Regions from separate parts of the Blautia faecis genome, predicted to be linked through region 3. Evidence: predicted binding sites of a transcription regulator. Region 3 holds the regulator's gene; each other region holds the start of a gene.

What was found. Region 3 encodes Rex, which represses fermentation and respiration genes when NADH is low (regulators of the CRP and FNR family bind a similar motif). Its sites were predicted from a motif close to ATTGTTAANTANTTAACAAT; they were not measured.
Region 1: a site for Rex is predicted at 2,141-2,160, ahead of PGQ38_RS05245 (L-lactate dehydrogenase). Genes of this name have one in related genera too.
Region 2: a site for Rex is predicted at 2,349-2,368, ahead of pckA (phosphoenolpyruvate carboxykinase (ATP)). Genes of this name have one in related genera too.

The regions. Positions count from the first base shown of each region.
Region 1 is NZ_JAQDKY010000007.1:16,035-19,295, forward strand. Features, by position in the region: gene PGQ38_RS05235 (4Fe-4S dicluster domain-containing protein) at 1-7, opposite strand, end outside; gene PGQ38_RS05240 (CoB--CoM heterodisulfide reductase iron-sulfur subunit B family protein) at 7-801, opposite strand; gene PGQ38_RS05245 (L-lactate dehydrogenase) at 1,089-2,036, opposite strand; gene PGQ38_RS05250 (hypothetical protein) at 2,421-2,564, opposite strand; gene pepT (peptidase T) at 2,772-3,261, opposite strand, start outside.
Region 2 is NZ_JAQDKY010000038.1:23,699-26,959, reverse strand. Features, by position in the region: gene PGQ38_RS15445 (DUF5688 family protein) at 1-46, opposite strand, end outside; gene pckA (phosphoenolpyruvate carboxykinase (ATP)) at 520-2,124, opposite strand; gene PGQ38_RS15435 (low molecular weight protein-tyrosine-phosphatase) at 2,600-3,076, opposite strand.
Region 3 is NZ_JAQDKY010000005.1:105,620-108,880, reverse strand. Features, by position in the region: gene alr (alanine racemase) at 1-57, opposite strand, end outside; gene PGQ38_RS04340 (NAD(P)H-hydrate dehydratase) at 132-1,688, opposite strand; gene PGQ38_RS04335 (redox-sensing transcriptional repressor Rex) at 1,768-2,421, opposite strand; gene PGQ38_RS04330 (ABC-F family ATP-binding cassette domain-containing protein) at 2,700-3,261, shown strand, end outside.

The DNA of each region.
Region 1 (3,261 bases), on a different contig from region 3:
AAGCCATTACTTCGCCACCTCCTCTTTTACTCCGAGAGCTTCTGCAAGAAGTTCTGTAAAATAGTAAACAGGAAGATCGCCGTTTCCGTTCTTTTTCAGGTTATACATGCAAAGTGGACAGGCTGTGATCAGCATATCTGCTTCAAAGCCCTTTGCACTGTCCATGATCTTTTCACACATATTCTGTGCCATTTCTTTTTCTTTCAGGGAAATGTAGCCGCCGCAGCACTCATTGCGGTATGGGTATACCACAGGCTCTGCGCCAAGGGCACGGATGAAGTCTTCCATAATGGTGGGATTCTCCGGATTATCAAATGCCATGATCTTTCCTGGTCTTAAAAGAAGGCAGCCATAATATGCACCGATTTTTTTGCCAGTTAAAGGATTTACCACTTTCTTTTTGATCTCATCAAATCCAACTTCATCACGGAGTACTTCCAGATAATGAAGGACATTTGTCTCTCCTTCATATGGAGTATCCAGTTTCAGATAATTATTTGCTCTGGTGCGGATGTCGTCCACGTTTTTCATGTCGTCGTTCACACGTTTGAGCACATGATGACAGGCTGAACAGACTGTGATCAGATCCTGTCCTTTTTCTTTTGCGTCATTTAAAGCCCGGACGGAAGAAAGTTTGGTGGCAATCTCATCGCTGCCAAGAGGATATACGCCGCCGCAGCACTGCCAGTCTTCTATCTCTTCCATTTCGAAGCCCAGTGCTTTTGCAGAAGCTCTGGCATAGGCATCCAGATCTTTTGCCTTATTCTTCAGGGTACATCCTGGATAATAACTGTACTTCATGCTTCTTGTTCCTTTCTTGTCACTGTTCACAAAATATGCTTTTCTAAATTCATATAGGTAAACAGCAGCTATTTGGGTTGCTTTCGCAAAGTGGAACCCGACTTACCGCTTTCCACGATAGAAGCCGGGATGTCTTTGCTGGTATAGTTGAATGTAATGCTTCGATTCTGCACTTGAAATTATTTTTTTCTTTACAAAATGCACTCTACAAAGCTAAGGTGAAAAATTACTGTTTCTTCCGTTCACATCTGTCTGCTTCGCGGAATAATATCTGGGAACAATAACTTTTAAAGCTCAATCTGTGCGATTACTTCCTTCAGGGCATCGGCACTCTTCTTCAGCAATGCAATTTCCTCTTTATTCATACGCATCTGAACTTTTCCCTGTATTCCATTTGGTCCTACAAGAGTAAGGGTACTCAGGCACACATCTTCGATTCCATACTCACCGTGAAGCATGGAGGATACGGTTGCAAGGGAATCGGAAGCTGCCAGGATCAGACCTACCAGCTGGCAAACGGTAGCAGATACTGCGTAGAAGGTTGCGCCTTTCTTTGCAATAACTTTTCCGCCGGATTTCTGTACATATTCCAGCATGGCTTCTTTATCCAGAGGTTTCACATCCTTGCCGTGAGCTTTCATTTCTTCATAATACTCATCTGTGCTGAGACCGGAAATGTAAGCGCCGGTCCATGGAATGAAGGAGGTGTCGCCGTGCTCGCCAAACACATAAGCGTGGATATTTCCCTGGGCTACTTTGAAGTGCTCGGAAAGTCCATAGCGAAGTCTTGCTGTATCAAGAATAGTTCCGGATCCCATGATCTGATTCTCCGGAAGACCGGAAATCTTGGTAAATACATAGGTCATAATATCTACCGGGTTGCTTACAATAATATACTTTGCGTCCGGAGCTTCTTTTACGATCTGAGGAGTGATGCTCTTCAGAATGTTTACGTTTGTCTGAGTAAGCTCAATTCGTGTCTGTCCTGGTTTACGGGCGATTCCGGAAGTAATGATCACGATGTCTGAATCTTTGGCATCTGCGTAATCTCCGGCCACCAGAGATACAGGGCTTCTAAAGCAGGTTCCCTGCTCAATGTCCATAACCTCTCCTTCAACCTTCTCCTTGTTGATGTCGATCAGAACAATCTCGGAAGCGATCTCATCGTGTGCCAGTGTGTAAGCGATAGTGGAGCCAACGCTTCCAGCTCCGATAATGGTAATTTTGCTGCTCATAAAAAACTCCTTTCATGGGGTTGTGGGATTGTGTCAACTTTTCCCTCTGTTTTGTTACTTTTCCGTGGGATTGGTTGGTTTTCCCTGTGTGATGTCTTTTGTTTCTTGTTTATTTTTTAACAATCACAGTTAGAAAAAAAGCGGGTAAAAACTTTATTTTCTGCCTTGTGACATGGCCTAAACCAGAAACACAGAGAATTTTCTTCCTGTTTTCCTGGTTCAAGTCATGTCACTATGTGTTTCTTGACAAACAATTCTCAACAAAAGGACTTTTCCCTCTTCGTCTCCGCATAAAATATTGGTTTTCTCCGCTCTCATTAAGATACCACAATGACAATCTTTTAACAACTGTTTTTTGAAATTTTTATCATTATTTTGGGGCTTTTACATATTGCATAAATATAGGAGCTCTGTTTTGTATGATTTTATGTAGGTTACTTCTGTAAATCCCATTGTCCCCAGATTGGCGTCTCCCTTTTTCAGATATGCATTAATTTCCTTATTATTTACAATTTCCTGGTACTTCAAGTAGATCAGTTCTCCTTTTTATCCTTTTTAGCTTTTTTCTCAGGATAATTATAAGGGGAAAAAAGCATGTTGTTGTCTTAGCCATGTAAAATTTTGTTTAAATTTTGAGAAGAAGAAAGCACCTGTCGGTTACGATTCGACAGATGCTTTTTTCTAAAGCATGTTTAAAAAATTATATATCTCACCAATGCTTTTTTCCTACCCGAATCAGCAGGCGTACAGCTTCACAATATTCTTCAGATTCTCCACAGCATAATCCATTCCTTCAACGGTAATGTGTTCGCATGGTCCGTGGAAGGCATAGCCGCCGGTTCCAAGGTTCGGACAGGGCAGTCCCATGAAGGAAAGCCTTGCGCCATCTGTGCCGCCGCGGATTGCAACTGTCTTAGGATTCAGCCCGGACTGCTGGACGGCTTTCTTGGCGTTATCGATCAGGTGCATGCAAGGCTCGATCTTCTCTTTCATGTTGCGGTACTGTTCTTTGATGATGAGGGTTACGGTACCTTCGCCGTATTTCTCGTTGAGAAGCTTGACGATATGTCTCATCAGCTCCTGGCGGCAGGCGAACATGGCGCTGTCGTGGTCACGGATAATGTAGTCAAGGCTTGCAGAAGACACATCTCCGCTCATTTCACAGAGATGGAAAAATCCCTCATACTCTTCTGTGTTCGCTGGGGTATCTCCTGCCGGAAGCATG
Region 2 (3,261 bases), on a different contig from region 3:
GAGATTGGCGCAGACTCTCCACAAATACCTCATACTCTCTGCTCATATATAATTCCTTTCTTGATAAAAACGGGCGAAATGCCCTAACGAATACTGACCTTGCTGTGCACTGCAAATGATCCGTATTTGAAATAAAAGATGGAAGCAGATATTTAGAAATAGATAAGGCTTCCATTTGAGTTGCTGTATGGATAGTATATAAGATATGAATGTGTTTGTAAAGGATTTTCTATCGACAATTTTCCCTTGCAATAAAAGCTGTTATTACTGTTCACGACCTTCACAGCAGCACGCTTCGCGATGCACAGAAATCATGTTCACATGATTTCGCGCTGTAATTCTCGTATTTGCTTTAAACTTTGTTCACCAAAAAAACTCCTCGCGAGACGTTAACAGTGAATAGCAACAAGCTGTGATGGTTGTTTTCTTTATTCATAGAAAACATTTTATAAATATTGCCAGTATAAACAACAAAGGGCCTGCCGTAAATACGGCAGACCCATAAATAATCTTAAATGATTATGCCTGAGGACCAGCTGCAACAAGTGCTTTACCAGCTGCATTTCCTTCATATTTCTTGAAGTTCTTAACGAAACGATCTGCAAGATCTTTTGCTTTAACTTCCCACTCAGAAGCATCAGCGTATGTGTCACGAGGATCAAGGATACCTGTGTCAACGCCTGTAAGCTCTGTAGGAACCTCAAAGTTAAAGAATGGAATCTTCTTAGTCGGTGCTGTTAAGATAGCGCCGCTGAGGATTGCATCGATAATACCACGAGTATCTTTGATGGAGATACGTTTTCCTGTTCCATTCCATCCTGTATTAACCAGGTATGCTTTTGCTCCGCTCTTCTCCATTTTCTTAACCAGCTCTTCAGCGTATTTTGTCGGATGCAGTTCAAGGAATGCCTGTCCGAAACAAGCTGAGAATGTAGGTGTAGGCTCTGTGATTCCACGCTCTGTACCAGCAAGTTTAGCTGTGAATCCAGACAGGAAGTAGTACTGAGTCTGCTCTGGTGTCAGGATAGATACTGGAGGAAGTACTCCGAATGCATCTGCGGAAAGGAAGATAACATTCTTAGCAGCCGGTGCGGAAGAAATCGGGCGAACGATTTTCTCAATGTGGTTGATCGGATAAGATACACGAGTGTTCTCTGTAACGCTCTTATCAGCGAAATCAATCTTTCCTTCTGCGTCAAGTGTAACGTTCTCAAGAAGAGCATTTCTCTTGATTGCATTGTAAATATCCGGCTCAGAATCCTTGTCAAGGTTGATAACCTTAGCATAGCAGCCGCCCTCGAAGTTGAACACTCCGTTGTCGTCCCAGCCGTGCTCATCATCACCGATAAGGAGTCTCTTAGGATCTGTGGAAAGTGTAGTCTTACCTGTTCCTGAAAGGCCGAAGAAGATAGCGGTGTTCTCACCGTTCATATCTGTATTTGCAGAGCAGTGCATGGAAGCGATGCCCTTAAGCGGCAGATAGTAGTTCATCATGGAGAACATACCTTTCTTCATCTCTCCGCCATACCATGTATTGACAATAACCTGCTCGCGGCTTGTAATGTTGAACATTACAGCTGTCTCAGAGTTAAGACCTAATTCTTTGTAGTTCTCTACTTTAGCCTTGGAAGCGTTGTAAACAACGAAATCTGGCTCGAAGTCTTTCAGTTCTTCTTCTGTAGGCTGGATGAACATGTTTGTTACAAAGTGTGCCTGCCAAGCAACCTCAACGATGAAACGGATTGCCATACGGGTATCTTTGTTAGCACCGCAGAATGCATCAACTACGAAAAGTCTCTTGTCGGAGAGCTCTTTCTTAGCGATCTCTTTCACTGCTTCCCATGCTTCCTGTGATGCAGGATGGTTATCATTCTTATATTCGTCAGATGTCCACCATACGGTGTCTTTAGAATTCTCATCCATTACGATATATTTGTCTTTAGGAGAACGTCCGGTATAAATACCTGTCATAACGTTAACAGCGCCAAGCTCGCTGACCCGTCCTTTTTCAAAGCCCTCAAGACCTGGTTTGGTCTCCTCTTCAAATAACATTTCATAAGAGGGGTTGTAAACAATTTCTGTAGTTCCGGTAATACCATACTTTGTTAAATCGATTTTTGCCATCTTACACTTAACCTCTTTTCTCTAAAATGGAATTCATCTGCGAATGCAGATTTATAGCTTCAGTCCGCATCTCACCGTAATACATATCAAAGAATATTATCTGCGGTCACAGCCTCTATGGTACAAAACCAAAGGAATGGAACCGGATTGATTCCCTTTTTCCTTATCCTATATTATACATATCTGAGGGATAAAATCAACACAATTTTCCGTTTTTTTGTATTTTTGTTAAAGTTTTATCATATAGAAAACACGCCTCTGACATTTTATGAGACGTGTTTTCTAATGATATTTTTATTGCATTAGAGCGTCATTGCGAAATTCTTAGATTGAGGTTATTGTAGCCCTGTTGAATAAAATTGTCACTAGAATAGGGAATAGAAAATGTTCAAAATGCACATTTTTGCATTGTTTTTTTGTTTTTACTATTTTTATTTCATCATTACGTTTATCATATTGCGTATACTCTTCCAACCTATATCTTCTCATTTTTCTCCAGATACGCAAGAAATCCTTCGCAGCCTTCTACTACATCTCTATAAGTAGATTCAAAATCCCCCGTATACCACGGATCAGCAATATCTCTGGGATTATCTGAATAATCCAGTAAGAGCTTCACTTTCCCTTCCGGATCCTTTCCTACAATTCGCAAGATATTCCGAATGTTTCTCTCTTCCATTCCCAGAATATAATCATATTTTCCATAATCTGCTTTGGTGATCTGTACCGCTCTTTTCCCCTCGCAGGAAATCCCATGCTTTGCCAATTCCCGCTTTGCCGGCGGATAAACCGGATTCCCGATTCCATTCCAGATTTCCTCTGTACTAGTGGCTGCAGACGCAATGTAAAATTTAGCCTTGATGCCTCGTTTCGTAACCATATCCTTCATAACGAATTCAGAAATTGGGCTGCGGCAGATATTGCCGTGGCAGACAAATAACACTCTTATCATTGCTTAAAACTCCTTGAAATGCTGTATTCACGCTGTTTACAGGCATTTTCCGATAATCTTCAATCCTGTCATTTTCCTGTATATCACAGCATAAATTCGTATATTTTCTTATCCAAATTTAGTAACTTCTTAGTAATAACCAGCCTGGAAAACAGGCTTCCTAAGAACCTTATAATCAGATTATT
Region 3 (3,261 bases):
ATTATATCTGATTGCATCAAGAGAAATCAATGCTTTGATTCTGCTGTATTTTTCCATAACATTTTCCTCGATTTTCTAAATTTATCAGAGCATGCCTCAAAAGGCGTTCTGCAAAATGTACGTCACAATTCTCATCCTTTACTCTGAACTTCTGCCAGTTTCAAAACTTCCGGCAGGGCTTCGATCATATCCTTCGCCGTCATGCCGTGAGATCCTTTTTTCTCTCTGGCAATATCACCGCAAAGACCGTGAATATACACCGCCATGGCAGCTTTATAGGAAAGCTCCTGTTCTTCCTCACAGCTTAAATACATGCAGAGAACAGATGCGATAATACCGGAAAGCACATCTCCGCTTCCTGCTGTGGCCATTCCCGAATTACCAGAAAGATTCAGATACAGCTTTTCATTCCGGTCAGTCACTACTGTACATGCGTCTTTCAGTACCAGAACACCGCCACTTTTCTCTGCATACTGATAAGCACGGGCTACAGGGTCTTCCTTTAGTTCTGATACATCCAAGCCGCAAAGACGGCTCATCTCGCCCATGTGGGGTGTGAGAATGGTCTGTTCCCCTATGAATTTCATCCACTGTGGATGCATTGCCAGAATATTCAGACCATCTGCATCCAGTATAACAGGCTTTCCTGCTTTTGCTCCGTTTTCCAGGAACCAAAGCATTCTTTCCTTTCCTGAGCCTTCAGTTCCAAGTCCTGGACCGATCACCAGCACATCACACCAGTTTAAATTTTTCTTATTGGCTTCCTCATCAAATTCGCTGGTCAGCATTGCCTCAGGCAAAAGGCTCTGTAAAGGAATCCGGTTCTCTTCCACAGTCTGGATTTTCACCATCCCGGCACCTCCATGAAGTGCTGCACTGGCACTCAGACAGGCTGCTCCGCACATTCCCTTCGAACCCGCCACAAGAAGAACCTTGCCAAATGTTCCTTTATTTCCCCATGGTTTTCTTGCCGGAAGAGTTTTCATATCAGATTTTTCTATATGCCAGGCAGCCTTGCTTGCAAGCTCACTGCCATCACGGTCCCGGTCATAAATTCCAATATCCGCCACCACAGTTCTGCCAGCATAAGCTCTTCCCGGATATAGACAAAGCCCACGTTTTTTATACGCAAATGTTACGGTAAGATCTGCCTCAAAAGCAGTTCCAAGAACAGCTCCCGTATCTCCATGAATGCCAGACGGAATATCCACCGCTGCTTTATATGCAGGAGCTTCATTCATATGGTCAATTATCTCTTTGTAATTCCCGGTAATCTCCCTGGAGAGTCCAACGCCGAAAATTCCGTCTACTATAACAGTATATTCATCCCATACAGGGTTATTCATTAACGGTACCTGGTAGCTCATGGCAATGTCCCACTGGTGTCGGGTTTCTTCTGTCATTTTATCCGGATTTCCTGCAAGATAAATCTCAGAACGGATCCCTGCCAGATGCAGAAGTCTTGCAATGGCAATGCCGTCACCTCCGTTATTGCCAGATCCGCAGACGGTCAGAATCCGTTCTTTTTTCAAATTTCCAGAACCGTTTTTCTTTTCCAGATATTTCCGGATCTCTTCTGCTGTGGCAAGTGCTGCCCTCTCCATGAGAACCAGAGAGGGAACATGCATATTATGAATGGTGCCATGGTCAAGCAGCTTCATCTGACTGCAGGTTACAACTTTTTTCATAAGACCACTCCTAATGCAAAACTGCCGCCCGGTCTCCTGTAAATCCTTCAGCGAGACAAGCAGCAGTCCTCTTTGACTTTTATTCTTTGTTTTCTTTATGTTCGTTACGATACTGGCTTAAGTTGTAAGACAGAGCCATCAGGCTCTCGGACAGATGAACATTCTCCACGATCACATCCTCCGGGGCGTCAAGATCTGTATGGGCAAAATTCCAGATTGCCTTGATTCCATTGTCAATAAGAACCTTCGCCATCTCCTTGGCCTTATTCTTCGGCAGGGTTAAAATAGCAATCTCCACCTGATTCTCCCTGATAAATTCCGGGAGACTGTTGATCATCCGAATCTCAATCCCGCGAACAGAAATCCCCTCCAGAACCGGGTTTATATCAAAAATTCCAACCAGACGGAAGCCACGTTTTTCGAAGTCTCCATAATTGGCAAGTGCCTGTCCCAGATTACCTGCGCCCAGGATGATCATGGGATGAATGGTGTCCAAACCCAGTATTTTACCAATTTCTGTATAAAGATATTCTACATTATATCCATATCCCTGCTGTCCAAAACCGCCAAAATTATTTAAGTCCTGTCGGATCTGTGAAGCAGTCACATGCATTTTTTTACTCAGGTCGTTGGAAGATATACGTTCCACCTTCTCTTCCATCAGCTCCCCCAGATAGCGATAATATCTTGGCAATCTCTTAATTACCGCCTTTGAGATCTCTTTTGCATCCAAAATGTTCCCCTCCTTGTTTCCGCTGCCTGTATTTTTCCGCTAAAAACGCATCGCGGAACATTACCTGTAAACGGCAGCCCGCGTAACACTATGTCAATTATACCGAAATGTTATTTTCTTGTCAATTAAAGTTGTGCAGAATTACAAATTTTTGCAAATTTTTTTGTGATTTGACAATTATTCTTTCAAAAAATAAATTTTTCAAGTATAATATACTATTGAACATTCTAATAATGCTGTTTCTGTGTATACAGAACCGCCTTTTTAAGGAGGAACTTATGATTTTATCATGTCAGAGCATCTGCAAATCTTTTGGGGAAAAGGTGATCCTGCAGGATGCTTCTTTTCACATAGAAGAACGGGAAAAGGCCGCTCTCATCGGCAATAACGGTGCGGGGAAAACAACTCTTCTTCGTATTATCATGGAGGAGATTTCCGCGGATTCCGGTCAGGTGGTCATTGCCAAGGATAAGAAGATCGGTTATCTGGCCCAGTACCAGGATATCCACGGTCATCACACCATTTACGAAGAACTGATGACCACCAAGCAGTACATTTTGGATATGGAGGACAAGATCCGTTCTCTGGAGCAGGAAATGAAATACGTAGCAGGAGACAAACTTGAGAGCCTGATGAACAGCTACACCCGCCTGACTCACCAGTTTGAGTTGGAAAACGGCTACGCTTATAAAAGTGAAATCGTAGGCGTTTTAAAAGGTCTTGGATTTGAAGAAGAAGACTACGGCAAACAGATTGAGAACCTTTCCGGAGGTCAGAAAACCCGGGTTGCACTTGGCAAGCTTCTGATTTCCAAACCGGATATTCTCCTTCTGGACGAGC